DNA from 2 places in the Zestomonas ipomoeae genome. Region 1 is predicted to be linked to the other one. Evidence: predicted binding sites of a transcription regulator. Region 1 holds the regulator's gene; the other holds the start of a gene.
What was found. The regulator sigma-54, encoded in region 1, starts transcription at its own class of promoters, with help from an activator protein. The targets are predictions, from matches to a motif close to ANTGGCATNNANNTTGCTNT.
Positions count from the first base shown of each region.

Region 2: glnK (P-II family nitrogen regulator) is a predicted target of sigma-54. The motif match lies at 1,796-1,815, and genes of this name have one in related genera.

Region 1 is NZ_JBSKHQ010000007.1:111,241-118,997, reverse strand. It holds gene tldD (metalloprotease TldD) at 1-1,374, shown strand, start outside; gene yjgA (ribosome biogenesis factor YjgA) at 1,455-1,976, opposite strand; gene pmbA (metalloprotease PmbA) at 2,091-3,440, shown strand; gene ACWKV7_RS10545 (HPr family phosphocarrier protein) at 3,473-3,745, opposite strand; gene rapZ (RNase adapter RapZ) at 3,761-4,618, opposite strand; gene ptsN (PTS IIA-like nitrogen regulatory protein PtsN) at 4,628-5,092, opposite strand; gene hpf (ribosome hibernation-promoting factor, HPF/YfiA family) at 5,105-5,413, opposite strand; gene ACWKV7_RS10525 (RNA polymerase factor sigma-54) at 5,496-7,004, opposite strand; gene lptB (LPS export ABC transporter ATP-binding protein) at 7,132-7,757, opposite strand, start outside.
Region 2 is NZ_JBSKHQ010000002.1:329,032-336,788, reverse strand. It holds gene ACWKV7_RS05195 (YifB family Mg chelatase-like AAA ATPase) at 1-1,294, opposite strand, end outside; gene ACWKV7_RS05190 (accessory factor UbiK family protein) at 1,331-1,609, opposite strand; gene glnK (P-II family nitrogen regulator) at 2,007-2,345, shown strand; gene ACWKV7_RS05180 (ammonium transporter) at 2,385-3,698, shown strand; gene amt (ammonium transporter) at 3,778-5,028, shown strand; gene ACWKV7_RS05170 (secondary thiamine-phosphate synthase enzyme YjbQ) at 5,188-5,652, shown strand; gene sutA (transcriptional regulator SutA) at 5,808-6,128, shown strand; gene ACWKV7_RS05160 (HAD family hydrolase) at 6,274-6,975, opposite strand; gene xerC (tyrosine recombinase XerC) at 6,972-7,757, opposite strand, start outside.

The DNA of each region.
Region 1 (7,757 bases):
CTGCAGCCGATCCTCGGCGAGCTGTCCGGACCCGGCATCGACGCCGCCGACCTCTACTTCCACGGCCAGGTCTCGGAAACCTGGGTGTTGGAGGACGGCATCGTCAAGGAAGGCAGTTTCCACCTCGACCAGGGTGTCGGCGTGCGGGCGCTGTCCGGCGAGAAGACCGGCTTCGCCTACAGCAACGCGATCACCCCCGAGGCGCTGAGCCTGGCGGCGCGCGCCGCGCGTTCGATCGCCCGCGCCGGTCAGGAGGGCCGCGTGCAGGCTTTCGCCAGTCGCGAGGTGGCCCGCCTTTATGGGCCGGACAACCCACTGGAGGTGCTCAGCCGAGCGGAGAAGGTCGAACTGCTGCAGCGCGTCGACCTTGCCACCCGTGCGCTCGACCCGCGCATCAGGCAGGTGACCGTGAGCCTTGCCGGCGTCTGGGAGCGTGTGCTGGTGGCAGCCGCCGACGGCAGCCTGGGCGCCGACGTGCGGCCCCTGGTGCGCTTCAATGTCAGCGTCATCGTCGAGCAGAACGGCCGCCGCGAACGCGGTGGCCATGGTGGCGGCGGGCGCACCGACTATCGCTATTTCCTCGCGGACGACCGGGCCATGGGCTATGCGCGCGAAGCGCTGCGCCAGGCGCTGGTCAACCTGGAGGCGGTGCCGGCGCCGGCCGGCACCTTGCCGGTGGTGCTCGGGCCGGGCTGGTCCGGCGTGCTGCTGCATGAGGCGGTCGGTCATGGCCTGGAAGGGGATTTCAATCGCAAGGGCAGCTCCGCCTACAGCGGCCGGGTCGGCGAGAAGGTCGCGTCGAGCCTGTGCACCATCGTCGACGACGGCACCCTGGAGGGGCGACGCGGCTCCCTGAGCATGGACGACGAGGGCACCCCGACCCAGTGCACCACGCTGATCGAGAATGGCGTGCTCAAGGGCTACATGCAGGACAAGCTGAATGCCCGCCTGATGGGCGTGACGCCGACCGGCAACGGGCGCCGCGAGTCCTATTCGCACCTGACCATGCCGCGCATGACCAATACCTACATGCTGGCCGGGCAGAGCGATCCGGCGGAAATCATCGCCTCGGTGAAGAAGGGCATCTACTGCGCCAACCTTGGTGGCGGCCAGGTGGATATCACCAGCGGCAAGTTCGTCTTTTCCACCAGCGAGGTTTATCTGATCGAGGACGGCAAGCTGGGCGCGCCGGTGAAGGGCGCCACCCTGATCGGCAACGGCCCGGAAGTGATGACGCGGGTATCGATGGTCGGCAACGACCTGTCGCTGGATAGCGGCATCGGCACCTGCGGCAAGGACGGCCAATCGGTGCCCGTCGGCGTTGGCCAGCCGACCCTGAAGCTCGATGCCATTACCGTGGGAGGTACGGGGTAAGGCAGGGGCAAGCTACGAGCTATGGGTTGCAAGCTGCAGGCGTTTCTGTTGCAGCCTGAGGCTCGCAGCTTGTAGCTGCTCTAGCGCAGTCCGCGCTTGGTCTCGTCCAGCTCGCGGATATATTTGAAAATCTTTCGGCTGGCGGCCGGCGGTTTGTTCCGCGCCGCTTCATGCTGGGCATGGCGGATCAGGCCGCGCAGGTGCTGGCGGTCAGCCTCCGGGTAGTCGGCGACGAAGCTCTCAAGGGCGGCGTCGCCATCGGTCACCAGGCGATCGCGCCAGCGCTCGAGCGCGTGGAAGCGCTCGTTGTACTGGCGGGTCGAGGCATCCAGTTGGTCGACCAGGGCGAGGATCGCCTCGACGTCCTGGTCGCGCATCAGTTTGCCGATGTACTGGATATGGCGTTTGCGCGCGATGTGCGCAGTGTGCTTGGAGGCATCGGCCAGCGCCTTGCGCAGCGGCTCGGTGAGCGGCAGGCGGTCGAGCAGCTCGGGCTTGAGAGTGGTCAGACGTTCACCGAGTTCCTGCAGGGCATGCAGCTCGCGTTTGACCTGGGATTTGCTCTTCTCCTCGGAGAAGGCGTCGTCGTGAAATTCAGACATGGGGGCGATCCAGTGGGAAACGCCGCCATGATAACAGCAGCGGTAAAGCCAAGGTGCCAGGCCGATGGTCAGGGCCGTACCGTTCGCTACGATCTACCGCTTCAGGAGTGTTTTATGAGCGCAGCAGAGTCAACAGTCGGTCCGCAGGACCTGGCGCAATTGCAGGCCAAGGTCGAACGCATCATCGCCGAGGCCCGGCGCCAGGGCGCCAGTGCCTGCGAGGTTTCGGTCTCGGTGGAGCAGGGGCTGTCCACCACCGTGCGCCAGCGCGAAGTGGAAACCGTCGAATTCAATCGTGACCAGGGGTTCGGCATCACGCTCTACAGCGGCAAGCGCAAGGGCTCGGCAAGCACGTCGGCGACCGGCGAGGAGGCCATTCGTGAAACCGTTGCCGCCGCCCTGGCGATCGCCCAGCATGCGTCCGAAGACGAATGCTCGGGGCTGGCGGACGCGGACCTGATGGCACGCGAGCTGCCCGAACTGGACCTGTTCCATCCCTGGTCGATCACCCCCGAACAGGCCATCGAAAGGGCGTTGTCCTGCGAAGCGGCTGCTTTCGATACCGATTCGCGCATCAAGAATGCCGACGGCACCACCCTCAATACCCATCGTGGCTGCCGGGTCTATGGCAACAGCCATGGGTTCATCGGCGGTTATGCCAGTACCCGCCACAGCCTGAGCTGCGTGATGATCGCCGAGGGCGAAGGACAGATGCAGCGCGACTACTGGTACGACGTCAGCCGCCAGGGCGAGGCCCTGGCCGATGCTACCCAGATTGGCCGCCGTGCCGCCGAGCGCGCGGTCTGTCGTCTCGGTGCCCGTCCGGTGGCCACCTGCGAGGTTCCGGTGCTGTTTGCCGCGGAAGCCGCCACTGGTCTGTTCGGTCATTTTCTCGCCGCTATTTCGGGCGGCAACCTGTATCGCAAATCGTCGTTCCTCGAAGGCGCGCTGGGGCAGCGGCTGTTCCCCGAATGGCTGAGCCTGGACGAACGTCCGCACATCCCCCGCGCGCTGGGCAGCGCGGCATTCGATAGCGATGGCCTGGCCACCTACGCCAAGCCCTTCGTACAGGACGGCGAACTGGTTTCCTACGTGCTCGGCACCTATTCCGGGCGCAAGCTGAACCTACCCAGCACGGCCAATGCCGGCGGCGTGCACAACCTGTTCGTCAGCCACGGCGACGAGGGCCAGGCCGCGCTGATCCGCCGCATGGGTCGGGGTCTGCTGGTGACCGAGCTGATGGGGCAGGGGCTGAATATGGTCACCGGCGACTATTCGCGGGGAGCCGGTGGTTATTGGGTGGAAAACGGCGAAATCCAGTTCCCCGTCCAGGAGGTGACCATCGCCGGCAACCTGCGCGATATGTTCCGCCAGATCCTGGCGGTGGGCAGCGACCTGGAGCTGCGCAGCAACATCCGCACAGGGTCAGTGCTGATCGAGAAGATGACGGTGGCAGGCAGTTAGCGGCGGGCCGGGCGGCAGCGATGCGTGCTGCCCTATTCCTCTTCTTCGAAGCGGTTATTGATCAGCTCGATCAGCGCGCTCAGCGCTTCTTCCTCCTGCTCGCCTTCAGTGTGCAGGTAGATGTCGGTGCCCTTGCCGGCGGCGAGCATCATCACCGACATGATGCTCTTGCCGTCCACCAGGCTCTGCGGGTTCCGACCAATCCGTACGTGGCAGGGAAAGCGCCCGGCGACGCCAACGAATTTGGCGGCCGCTCGCGCATGCAGGCCCAGCTTGTTGATGATGGTTATCTCGCAGGCGGGCATCGCGCTTGAATCCTTCTAACTAAGGTCGCGGTGTCGGACCTGAACGTTCTTCAATGGTTGTTTGAGCGCGCGGCCGAGACGTTCGGCCAGGTACACCGAGCGGTGGTGGCCGCCGGTGCAGCCAATGGCAATGGTCACATACGCACGGTTGCTGGCCGCGAAGCGTGGCAGCCACTTATGCAGGTAGGCTTGGATATCCTGGAACATCTCCTCTACGTCGGGCTGGGCCGCCAGATAATCGATGACCGGCTGATCCAGCCCCGAGAAATCACGCAGGTCGGGTTTCCAGTAGGGATTGGGTAGACAGCGGACATCGAATACCAGGTCGGCATCGATCGGCATGCCGCGCTTGAAGCCGAACGATTCGACCAGAAAGGCGGTGCCCGGTTCCGGCTTGTTCAGCAGGCGGACCTTGATGCTATCGCGCAGCTGATAGAGATTCAGATGGGTGGTGTCGATCTTCAGGTCGGCCAGGTCCGAAATCGGACCCAGCAGCTGCGCCTCATCCTGGATGGCTTCGGCCAGCGAGCGGTTCTCATCGGTCAGCGGATGGCGTCGGCGGGTTTCCGAGAAGCGCTTGAGCAGGGCTTCGTCATCGGCGTCCAGATAGAGTACGTCGCACTGGATATGGCGGGCGCGCACCTCGTCGAGCAACTCGGGAAAGCGCTGCAGGTGGCTGGGCAGGTTGCGCGCATCGATGGAAACGGCGACCTGGGGTTGCAATAGTTCGGTATGCAGCAGGGCCCGTTCGGCCAACTCCGGGAGCAGGCCGGCCGGCAGATTGTCGATGCAGTAAAAGCCGTTATCCTCCAGCACATCGAGGGCGGTGCTCTTGCCCGAGCCGGAGCGGCCGCTGACGATGATCAAGCGCATGTCGGACCCTTACGAGTTGTTCTGCACGTCCACTACCACCTGATACAGGTCTTCACTGCTCGGTGCCTGGCGCAGTCGCTCGCGCACCTCGCTGCGGTCGAGCATGCTGGCGATCTGGCGAAGCAGTTCCAGGTGCGCGTCGGTGGCGGCCTCCGGAACCAGCAGAACGAACAGCAGGTCCACCGGGGCGCCGTCGATGGCGTCGAAGTCCACCGGTCGATCCAGACGCAGCAACGCACTGATCGGTGCGGCACAGCCGGGTAGGCGGCAGTGGGGGATGGCGATGCCATTGCCGAAGCCGGTCGAGCCGAGTTTCTCGCGGGCGATCAGGCTCTCGAAGATGTCCTGCGCATCGAGGTCCGGTAGCTCGCGGGCAACCAAATTGGCGATCTGTTCGAGAACGCGCTTCTTGCTGCCGCCCGGCACGTTCACCAGGGAACGGCCGGGGGTCAGGATATTTTCAAGTCGGATCATAGGAAGGGGAGGTCAGCGGGCCATGGCGCCCTGCTGGCGGTCGAGCTGCTTTTCCTTGTGCTTGATCAGTTGTCGGTCGAGCTTGTCGGTGAGCAGGTCGATGGCCGCGTACATGTCCTCATGCTCGGCATTGGCGACGACCTCGGCGCCTGAAACGTGCAGGGTGGCTTCGATCTTCTGTCTGAGTTTTTCGACCGTCATGATCACCTGCACGTTGGTGATCCGGTCGAAGTGGCGCTCCAGTCGGCCGAGTTTCTCGTCGACATAGTCGCGCAGGGCGTCGGTCACATCCAGCTGATGTCCACTGATGTTGACTTGCATACCGCTTCTCCTTGTTGCCGTGTGTGTAGAGACAAGCTAACGGGCTTGCCACCGGAACACTTTGGCGTGGATCAAGTTCGCATCACATTAGTCGCTTGCGTTCGCTGGAAGGCGCTATACCGAGGGATTCACGGTATTTGGCGACTGTGCGACGGGCTACTTGAATGCCCTGTGCTTCCAGTAAACCAGCGATCTTGCTGTCGCTCAACGGCTTTTTCGGATTTTCCGCGGCGACCAGTTTTTTCAGGATGGCGCGGATCGCCGTGGACGAGCATTCGCCGCCCTCGGCGGTGCTGACGTGGCTCGAGAAGAAGTATTTCAACTCGTATATGCCGCGGGGAGTGTGCATGAATTTCTGTGTGGTAACGCGGGAAATGGTCGACTCGTGCATGCCCACGGCCTCGGCGATGTCGTGCAGTACGAGCGGCTTCATCGCTTCGTCCCCGTACTCCAGGAAGCCGCGTTGGTGCTCGACGATCTGCGTGGCGACCTTCATCAGGGTTTCGTTGCGGCTCTGCAGGCTCTTGATGAACCAGCGGGCCTCCTGCAGCTGATTGCGCATGAAGGTGTTGTCGGTACTGGAGTCGGCGCGTTTGACGAAGCCTGCGTAGTGCGGGTTGACCCGCAGGCGCGGCACCGCCTCCTGATTGAGTTCCACCAGCCAGCGCTCGTTGTGCTTGCGCACGATTACATCGGGTACTACGTATTCGGGTTCGCTGGCTTCGATCTGCGAGCCTGGCCGCGGGTTGAGGCTCTGGATCAGCTCGATCACCTGCCGCAGCTCGTCCTCCTTGAGCTTCATACGGCGCATCAACTGGCTGTAGTCGCGGCTGCCGAGCAGTTCGAGGAAGTCCCCCGCCAGGCGCTGGGCCTCGCTCAGCCAGGGGGTGCTGGCCGGCAGCTGGCGCAATTGCAGCAACAGGCACTCGCGCAGGTCGCGCGCGCCGATGCCGGCCGGCTCGAATTGCTGGATACGGTGCAGGACGGCTTCGACCTCGTCGAGTTCGATGTCGAGTTCCGGATCGAAGGCTTCGACGACCTCCTCGAGGGTTTCTTCGAGATAGCCCTGGTTATTGATGCAGTCGATCAGGGTGACGGCGATCAATCGGTCCTTGTCGGACATCGGCGCCACGTTCAGCTGCCAGAGCAGGTGGCTTTGCAGGCTTTCGCCGGCGGAGGTGCGAGTGGTGAAGTCCCACTCGTCGTCGTCACTGCTCGGTAGGCTGCTGGCGCTGGTCTGGTAGATGTCTTCCCAGGCGGTATCGACCGGCAGCTCGTTGGGAATGCGGTCATGCCATTCGCCATCCTCCAGGCTCTCCACGTCGCTGCTGGATTCCTGGAAGCTGGTTTCCTGGCTGCTGCTGTTGTCCTGGCCGTTCGGTGGGGTCTGTTCGGCGCTATCGGCCAGCGGGTCGGAGTTGTCGAAGTCGTCGCCTTCCTCCTGCCGCTCGAGCATCGGGTTGGATTCCAGGGCCTCCTGAATTTCCTGCTGCAAATCCAGGGTGGACAGTTGGAGGAGGCGGATGGCCTGTTGCAGCTGCGGGGTCATCGTCAGCTGCTGGCCCATTTTAAGGACTAGCGAAGGTTTCATACGCACCTTGTTTGCCGGCGCTCAGCGCCTTTCCACAACAGGGCGCCAGACAAGCGCCACCAGGAAGCAAATTATATGCCTGACCTCTCGGGGTTTGCCTACAACTTCGTGAGGAAAAGTTGCGCCATTACAGGCGGAACTCGTGACCCAGGTAGACTTCCTTGACCAACTGGTTGGCCAGGATGGTGTCGGCGTCGCCTTCGGCGATCAGTTGGCCGTCATTGACAATATAGGCGGTTTCGCAGATGTCCAAGGTTTCGCGCACGTTGTGATCGGTGATCAACACGCCGATGCCCTTGGCCTTGAGATGGTGGATGATCTGCTTGATGTCGCCCACCGAGATCGGGTCGACGCCCGCGAAGGGTTCGTCGAGCAGAATGAATTTCGGCTCGGTGGCCAGGGCGCGGGCGATTTCCGCACGGCGACGCTCGCCGCCGGAAAGGCTCATGCCGAGGTTGTCGCGGATGTGGCTGATGTGGAATTCCTGCAACAGGCTTTCCAGTGCCTGGCGACGGCCGGCGCGGTCCAGATCCTTGCGGGTTTCCAAGATGGCCATGATGTTGTCGGCCACGCTGAGCTTGCGAAAGATCGAGGCTTCCTGTGGCAGGTAACCGATCCCGGCACGGGCACGGCCATGCATTGGCAGGTGAGTGACGTCCTGCTGGTCGATCAGCACCCGACCTTGGTCGGCGCCGACCAGGCCGACGATCATGTAGAAGCAGGTGGTCTTGCCGGCGCCGTTGGGGCCGAGCA
Region 2 (7,757 bases), on a different contig from region 1:
GCAGGTCGAGGAAGGCATTGGCACGGCCCTGGCGAGCGAGCTGTCGTTGTCGCGCGGCACTGACCTGGGCGGCGGCGCTGGCGCTGTCCGGGCCGCCGCCGGGGGCGACATGCAGTGCGGTGGCCTCGCGGGCGACGGTGACGTGCAGGTCGATGCGATCGAGCAGCGGCCCGGACAGCTTGGCGCGGTAGCGCTGGATCTGCTCTGGCGTGCAACGGCAGCGGCCGCTGGGGTCGCCCAGGTAACCGCAGGGGCAGGGGTTCATCGCCGCGACGAGCTGGAAACGTGCGGGGAAACGCACCTTGTCATGGGCGCGGGCGATCACGATTTCGCCCGATTCCAGGGGCTCTCGAAGCACCTCCAGAACCTTGCGATCGAATTCCGGCAGCTCGTCGAGAAACAGCACGCCCTGGTGCGCCAGGGTGATCTCGCCCGGCCGCGGGCGGCTGCCGCCGCCGACCAACGCCGGGCCGGACGCACTGTGGTGGGGCTGGCGAAACGGGCGTTGCGGCCAGGCATCCAGCGGCGAATGGCTGGCTACCGAATGGATGGCAGCGACCTGCAGTGCCTCCTCCTCGTCCAGCGGCGGCAACAGGCCGGGCAGGCGGCTGGCCAGCAGGGTCTTGCCGGTCCCCGGCGGGCCGCTGAACAGCAGGTTGTGCGAGCCGGCGGCGGCCACCAGCAGGGCGCGCTTGGCGGCGGCCTGGCCCTGCACGTCGGCCAGGTCGGGGTAGGGCTGGCTGCGCCGGATCAGCCCCTGGGCCTGGTAGGGCGCCAGCGGCGTCTGGCCGTTGAAGTGGGCCGCCAGTTGCAGCAGATGGTCGGCGGCCAGCACGGTCAGCCCGGCGGCGAGGCAGGCTTCCTCGGCGTTGGCGCTCGGCACCACCAGGGTGCGCCCGGCGGCACGGGCGGCCAGGGCGGCGGGCAGCACGCCCTGCACCGGGCGCAGGGCGCCGGACAGCGCCAGCTCGCCCAGGCATTCGACGTCCGCCAGGCGTTCGGCAGGCAACTGGCCGCTGGCGGCAAGAATGCCCAGGGCGATGGCCAGGTCGAAGCGACCACCGTCCTTCGGCAGGTCGGCGGGAGCCAAATTCAATGTGATTCGGCGAGGCGGAAAATCGAAGCCGGAGGTGAGGATGGCGCTGCGTACGCGGTCCTTGCTTTCTTTGACCGCGGTTTCCGGCAGGCCGACCAACGCCAGGGACGGCAGGCCGTTGGCCAAATGGGCCTCGACGGTGACGGCGGGGGCTTCGACGCCGACCTGGGCGCGGCTGTGGACAATGGCCAGGGACATGCATCACTCCTTGATGGCATGCCGCGCGGCGAGCGTTTACTCGGCGGGCGGCGTCTGCGGCGACTGCGGTGGAATCTTGGCTTCGAGTTCGGCGACCTTGGCCTCCAGTGCCTCGAGGCGGGCGCGGGTCCGCGCGAGCACTGTCATCTGGCTGTCGAATTCTTCCCGGCTGACCAGATCGAGCTTGCTGAAGGCGCTCTGCAACAGGGCCTTGAGCTGGGCTTCCACTTCGCTGCGCGGCAGCGGGGAGTCGCCATTGAACAGGCGCGATGCGTGGGTGCCGAGGGCGTCTAGCAGGGCTTTGGGCGGCAGCATGGGAACGATTCCGGTGAAAAACGCGGTCGGCAGTGTAGCACGAGGCCTTTCGCCCGCAGTGGTGCACGCTTTTTGCGCAGGGGATGAAGGCGGGGCGCACCGTTGTAGTGCGGGTGCGGCCGTGCGAAACCCCGCCATGCTGTCGTTTTGCCGGCTAAGCGCATGAAAAACCGAACTTTTCACCAGAGTGGCAAGATTTCTGCTTTATGCCCCGTGACGCGTGCACCGATGCAGTTCCGGTGCGTCGGGCGGAGCTGGAGCTTTCGCCAGGAGCGGTTGGCTGGTGTCACACGGGCCACGGCGGGCCTGCGGCGCGTTACAAAGCCAGATACTGCGCTTAGACTTGAGCCGGGTTCGCATTCCTGGGGCAAGTCCACCTTACACGGGAGAGAGTTATATGAAGCTAGTCACTGCCATCATCAAGCCGTTCAAGCTGGACGACGTGCGCGAATCGCTGTCGGAGATCGGAGTGCAGGGCATCACCGTCACCGAGGTCAAGGGCTTCGGTCGGCAGAAGGGCCATACCGAGCTGTACCGCGGTGCCGAATACGTGGTCGATTTCCTGCCCAAGGTGAAAATCGACGTGGCTATCGCCGACGACCAGCTCGACCGCGTGATCGAGGCCATCACCAAGGCCGCCAACACCGGCAAGATCGGTGACGGCAAGATCTTCGTGGTCAACCTGGAGCAGGCCATCCGCATCCGTACCGGCGAAACCGGCACCGACGCGATCTAAGCGCCCCCGAACCCCCAAAAAGCCCCAGGAGCCAAACCCATGACTCTGCGAAAAATCGCAGGGCTAGGAGCCCTTTTGTCCCTCGTTCCAGGCATTGCCTGGGCGCAGGAGGCAACCCTCGACAGCGGTGACACGGCCTGGATGCTGGTCGCTACCGTGCTCGTGCTGTTCATGACCATCCCCGGCCTGGCGCTGTTCTATGCCGGCATGGTGCGTTCGAAGAACGTACTCTCGGTGCTCATGCAGTGCTTCGCCATCACCGGCCTGATCAGCATTCTGTGGGTCGTCTACGGCTACAGCCTGGCCTTCGACACCACCGGCATGGAGCAAGGGGTGATCAACCTCAACTCCTTCGTCGGCGGTTTCTCCAGGGCGTTCCTCAGCGGCCTGGGCACCGACAGCCTGGTAGGCAGCATTCCGGAAAGCGTGTTCGTCACCTTCCAGATGACCTTCGCCATCATCACCCCGGCGCTGATCGTCGGTGCCTTCGCCGAGCGCATGAAATTCTCCGCGATGCTGATCTTCATGGCCGTGTGGTTCACCGTCGTCTACGCGCCCATCGCCCATATGGTCTGGAGCGGCGACGGCGCGCTGATGTGGGACTGGGGCGTGCTCGACTTCGCTGGCGGCACCGTGGTGCACATCAACGCCGGTATCGCCGGCCTGGTGGCCTGCCTGGTGCTGGGCAAGCGCAAGGGCTACCCGACCACTGCGATGGCGCCGCATAACCTCGGCTACACGCTTATCGGCGCGAGCATGTTGTGGGTCGGCTGGTTCGGCTTCAACGCCGGTTCCGCGGTGGCCGCCAACGGCACCGCCGGCATGGCCATGCTGGTGACCCAGGTCGCCACCGCCGCCGCTGCGCTGGGCTGGATGTTCGTCGAGTGGCTCACCCACCGTAAGCCGAGCGTGCTGGGCATCGCCTCGGGTGCGGTGGCCGGCCTCGTGGCCATCACGCCGGCCTCCGGCACGGTGGGCCCGATGGGCGCGCTGGTCATCGGCCTGGCTGCTGGGGTGATCTGTTTCTTCTGCGCCACCAGCCTCAAGCGCAAGCTCGGCTACGACGACTCGCTCGACGTATTCGGCGTGCATGCCGTCGGCGGCATCGTCGGCGCCATCCTAACCGGCGCCTTCGCGGCACCCGCGCTGGGCGGTTTCGGCGAAGTGGAAAGTATCGCGGGGCAACTCTGGATCCAGGCCGAGGGGGTGGCTTTCACGGTGATCTACACCGCGGTCCTGACCTTCGCGATCCTGAAAGTCATCGATCTGGTGATGGGCTTGCGCGTCAGCGATGAGGAAGAGACCGTCGGCCTCGACCTCGCCTTGCACAACGAGCGTGGCTACAACCTGTAAGCACACGGAGCGCGCCCGGAGCCAACCCGGGTGCCTTAACCGAACGGCGCTGGAAAAGCGCCACGGCAAGAGGTGATTCATGGATAACACAGCACTGATTCCCATGCAGTACGCATTGGATACCTTCTACTTCCTGATCTGCGGTGCGCTGGTGATGTGGATGGCGGCCGGTTTCGCCATGCTCGAGGCGGGCCTGGTGCGCGCCAAGAACACCACCGAGATCCTGACCAAGAACGTCGCCCTGTACGCGGTGGCCTGCGTGATGTACATGCTGATCGGCTACCACATCATGTATTCCAGCCCGGAAGGCGGGTTCCTGCCGAGCTTCGGTTTCCTGCTCGGCGAGGAACATGCCGCCGACGTGATCGCCGCCGGCGGTGACGGCGCGCCCTACTACTCGGCGCGTTCCGACTTCTTCTTCCAGGTGGTGTTCGTCGCCACCGCCATGTCCATCGTCTCCGGCGCTGTCGCCGAGCGCATGAAGCTGTGGGCGTTCCTGGCCTTCGCCGTGGTGATGACCGGCTTCATCTACCCGGTCGAAGGCTACTGGAAGTGGGGCTCGGGCTTCCTCAACGAAGCGGGCTTCCTCGACTACGCCGGCTCCGGCGTGGTGCACATGACCGGTGCGGCCGCCGCGCTGGCCGGCGTGCTGCTGCTCGGCGCACGCAAGGGCAAGTACGGCGCCAAGGGCCAGGTCAATGCCATCCCCGGCGCCAACCTGCCGTTGGCCACCCTCGGCACCTTCATCCTGTGGATGGGCTGGTTCGGCTTCAACGGCGGCTCGCAGCTGAAGATGAGCACCATCGACGATGCCAATGCCGTGGCCAACGTGTTCGTCAACACCAACATGGCCGCCGCCGGTGGCCTGATCGCCGCGCTGATCGTAGCCCGCATCCTGTTCGGCAAGGCCGATCTGACCATGGCCCTGAACGGCGCCCTGGCCGGCCTGGTGGCCATCACCGCCGAGCCGCTGACCCCGTCCGCCATCCAGGCCACGCTGATCGGCGGCGTCGGTGGCGTGCTGGTGGTATTCAGCATCCTTGGCCTCGACAAGCTGAAGATCGACGATCCGGTCGGTGCCATTTCCGTGCACGGCGTGGTCGGCATCTGGGGCCTGCTGGCGGTCTGCCTGACCAATGGCGACGCCAAGCTGAGCGCCCAACTGCTGGGCATCGGGGTGATCTTCGCCTGGGTGTTCATTGCCAGCCTGGTCGTCTGGGGTGTGCTCAAGCTGGTCATCGGCCTGCGAGTATCCGAGGAAGAAGAATACGAAGGCGTGGACATCGCCGAATGCGGCATGGAAGCCTATCCGGAATTCACCAAGCAGTAATTTCCGGAAGAACTTCGAAGGGCGCCCTCGGGCGCCCTTTGTTTTTTTCCTGGCCGCGCTAGAATGCGCGGCGCTGGAACGCAGCGCGGCGTGCGGCATTGAACCTTGCGGGCGATTCGGCACCGTATGATTCAGGCGGTATGACGAAACGGGGCTTTCATGTGGCGGCAAACCTTGATCACCTTGCGGGCGCGTCCTCGCGGGTTCCACTTGGTCACCGATGAGGTGCTGGCGGCGTTGCCGGAACTGTCAGCCTACCGGGTGGGTCTGTTACACCTCTGCCTGCAGCACACCTCGGCCTCGTTGACCGTCAACGAGAATGCCGACAGCGCGGTGCGGCGGGATTTCGAACGTTTCTTCAATCGCCTGGTGCCGCAGGGCCAGGGCGGCTACGAGCACGATTACGAAGGGCCGGACGATCTGCCGGCGCACTTCAAGGCCAGCCTGCTGGGTTGCCAGTTGAGCCTGCCGATTGCGCAGGGGCGGCTGGCGCTGGGCACCTGGCAGGGAATCTACCTCGGCGAGCATCGCGACCATGGCGGTGCGCGCCGGCTACTCGCCACCCTGCATGGCGAGGAATTTGAAGGCGGCGCCAGGGAGGCGCTTGCCGAGCCGGCTGGTTAGCCCCGGCTCTCGTCGGTGCCTTGCATCGGCGACCGGCACGGTGTGCCGCAGCACCACTCGGGTTGCAGTGGTTGTTGAATTTTTTCCGGCAGCGTTAGAAAGCTGGCGCTGCTGGGCTATAACTAACCTGCTTTTCGCAAGTCATGAGGTTGAGCATGAGCGACGAAGAATTGGAACAAGACGATCTGGAAGCAACCGACGAAGAGGACGGCGAAGAGCTGGCCACGGCGGATGACGACGGCGATGGCGACGACGACAGTTCCGAGCGCGCGGCGCCCACGGGCAAGAAGGCCAAGGCTGCGGTCGACGCCGATGAGCTGCCGAGCATCGAAGCCAAGCAGAAGGAGCGCGAAGCCCTGGAAAGAGCCATGGCCGAGTTCCTCGCCCGTGGTGGCAAGGTCCAGGAAGTGGAGCCCAACGTAGTTGCCGATCCGCCGAAGAAGCCGGATAGCAAGTACGGCAGCCGCCCCATCTAGTTCCCCGAATGCGAAAGAAAAAGCCCGCCTACTGGCGGGCTTTTTTGTGGTCGTGGTGTGCGTTGCTGCGGGTGAAGAGGACGCGAATCCGCTGCCGAAAGCCCAGTGGGCGAGCTGTCAGGGGCGCCAGTGTGCTGGCGACGGGTCAGGCGCGGCCCCAACCTTCCAGCAGCGCGGGCAGCTCCGCCAGGCTGCGGATTTCCGCGTGGGCCGGGGTTGCGCCGGTCCACGGCTTGCCCAGCGGGTTGTACCAGATCGCCCGCAGGCCGGCATTCAGCGCGCCGCCAATGTCATCGCCGGGATGGTCGCCGATATGCACCGCGTGCTCGGCTTCCACTCCGGCGCGCTTGAGCGCTTCGCGAAAGGGATGCGGGTCGGGTTTGCCGATGCCCAGCTCCTCGGCGCAGAGGGCGAACTGGAAGTAGTCGGCAAGGCCCAGGCGACGCACGTCGGCATTACCGTTGGTGAGCACGCCGAGCATGTAGCGATTGGCGAGCCGTTCCAGGGTCGGCTGCACGTCCGGGAACAGACTGACCTGGTGGCGGGCCTCGAGAAAGGTCTGGAAGCCGGCCTCGGCCAGTTCGCTGGCCTCCACCGCGGTGTAGCCGGCGTCCTCCAGGGCGTGGAACAGGATGCGTCGGCGCAGTTCGCTGAGGCGGTGGCGCAGCATCGGGTCAGCCTCCAGCAAGCGCGAGCGAATCGCCCACAGGTGCTCGATCGGCACCGGCCCCAGGCGCGGGGCGTGGCCCCCCAGCCAGTCGCGCAAGGCGGCTTCGGCGCCATGCATCACCGGGGCGACGTCCCACAGGGTGTCGTCGAGATCGAAGGTAATCAGCCGAATGCTCATGAGGGGTCGCCTTTACTGCGCTTGGCGCGGGGATGGGCGCGGTCATAGACCGTGGCCAGGTGCTGGAAGTCCAGGTGGGTGTAGACCTGGGTGGTGGCGATATCGGCATGGCCGAGCAATTCCTGCACTGCGCGCAGGTCCTGGGAGGACTCCAGCAGGTGGCTGGCGAAGCTGTGCCGCAGCATGTGCGGGTGCAGGTGCTGGCCCAGTTCGCGCACGCCGGCCTGGCGCACCCGCAACTGCACGGCACGGGGGCCGAGGCGGCGGCCCTGCTGGCCGATGAATACGGCGCCGTCGACCGGGCCGGCCAGGGCGCGCAACGGCAGCCAGGCCTCCAGGGCCTGTCGCGCCTTGCTGCCGACCGGCAGTTCGCGGGTCTTGTTGCCCTTGCCGCATACCCGCACCAGGCCGGCGGAGAGGTCGAGGCCGTCGAGGTCGAGGCCGACCAGTTCGGCCAGACGCAGGCCGGAGGAATAGAACAGTTCGAGCATGGCCTGGTCGCGGCGGGCCAGGAAGTCATCCTCCACCGCACCGTCCAGCAGTTGCTGGGCACGGTCGGTGTCCAGCGTGTGCGGCAGGCGACGCTCGCCCTTCGGCGGACGCAGGCCGGCGGCCGGGTCGTGCTGGCAGATACCTTCGCGCAGCAGGTAGCGATAGAGCCCGCGCACCGCCGAAAGCAGTCGCGCCAGGCTGCGGCTGGACTGGCCCTGCTGGTGCAGGCGAGCGACCAGGCTGCGCAGGTTGCGCACGTCCAGGTTCGCCCAGTCGTCGATGGCCTGCCG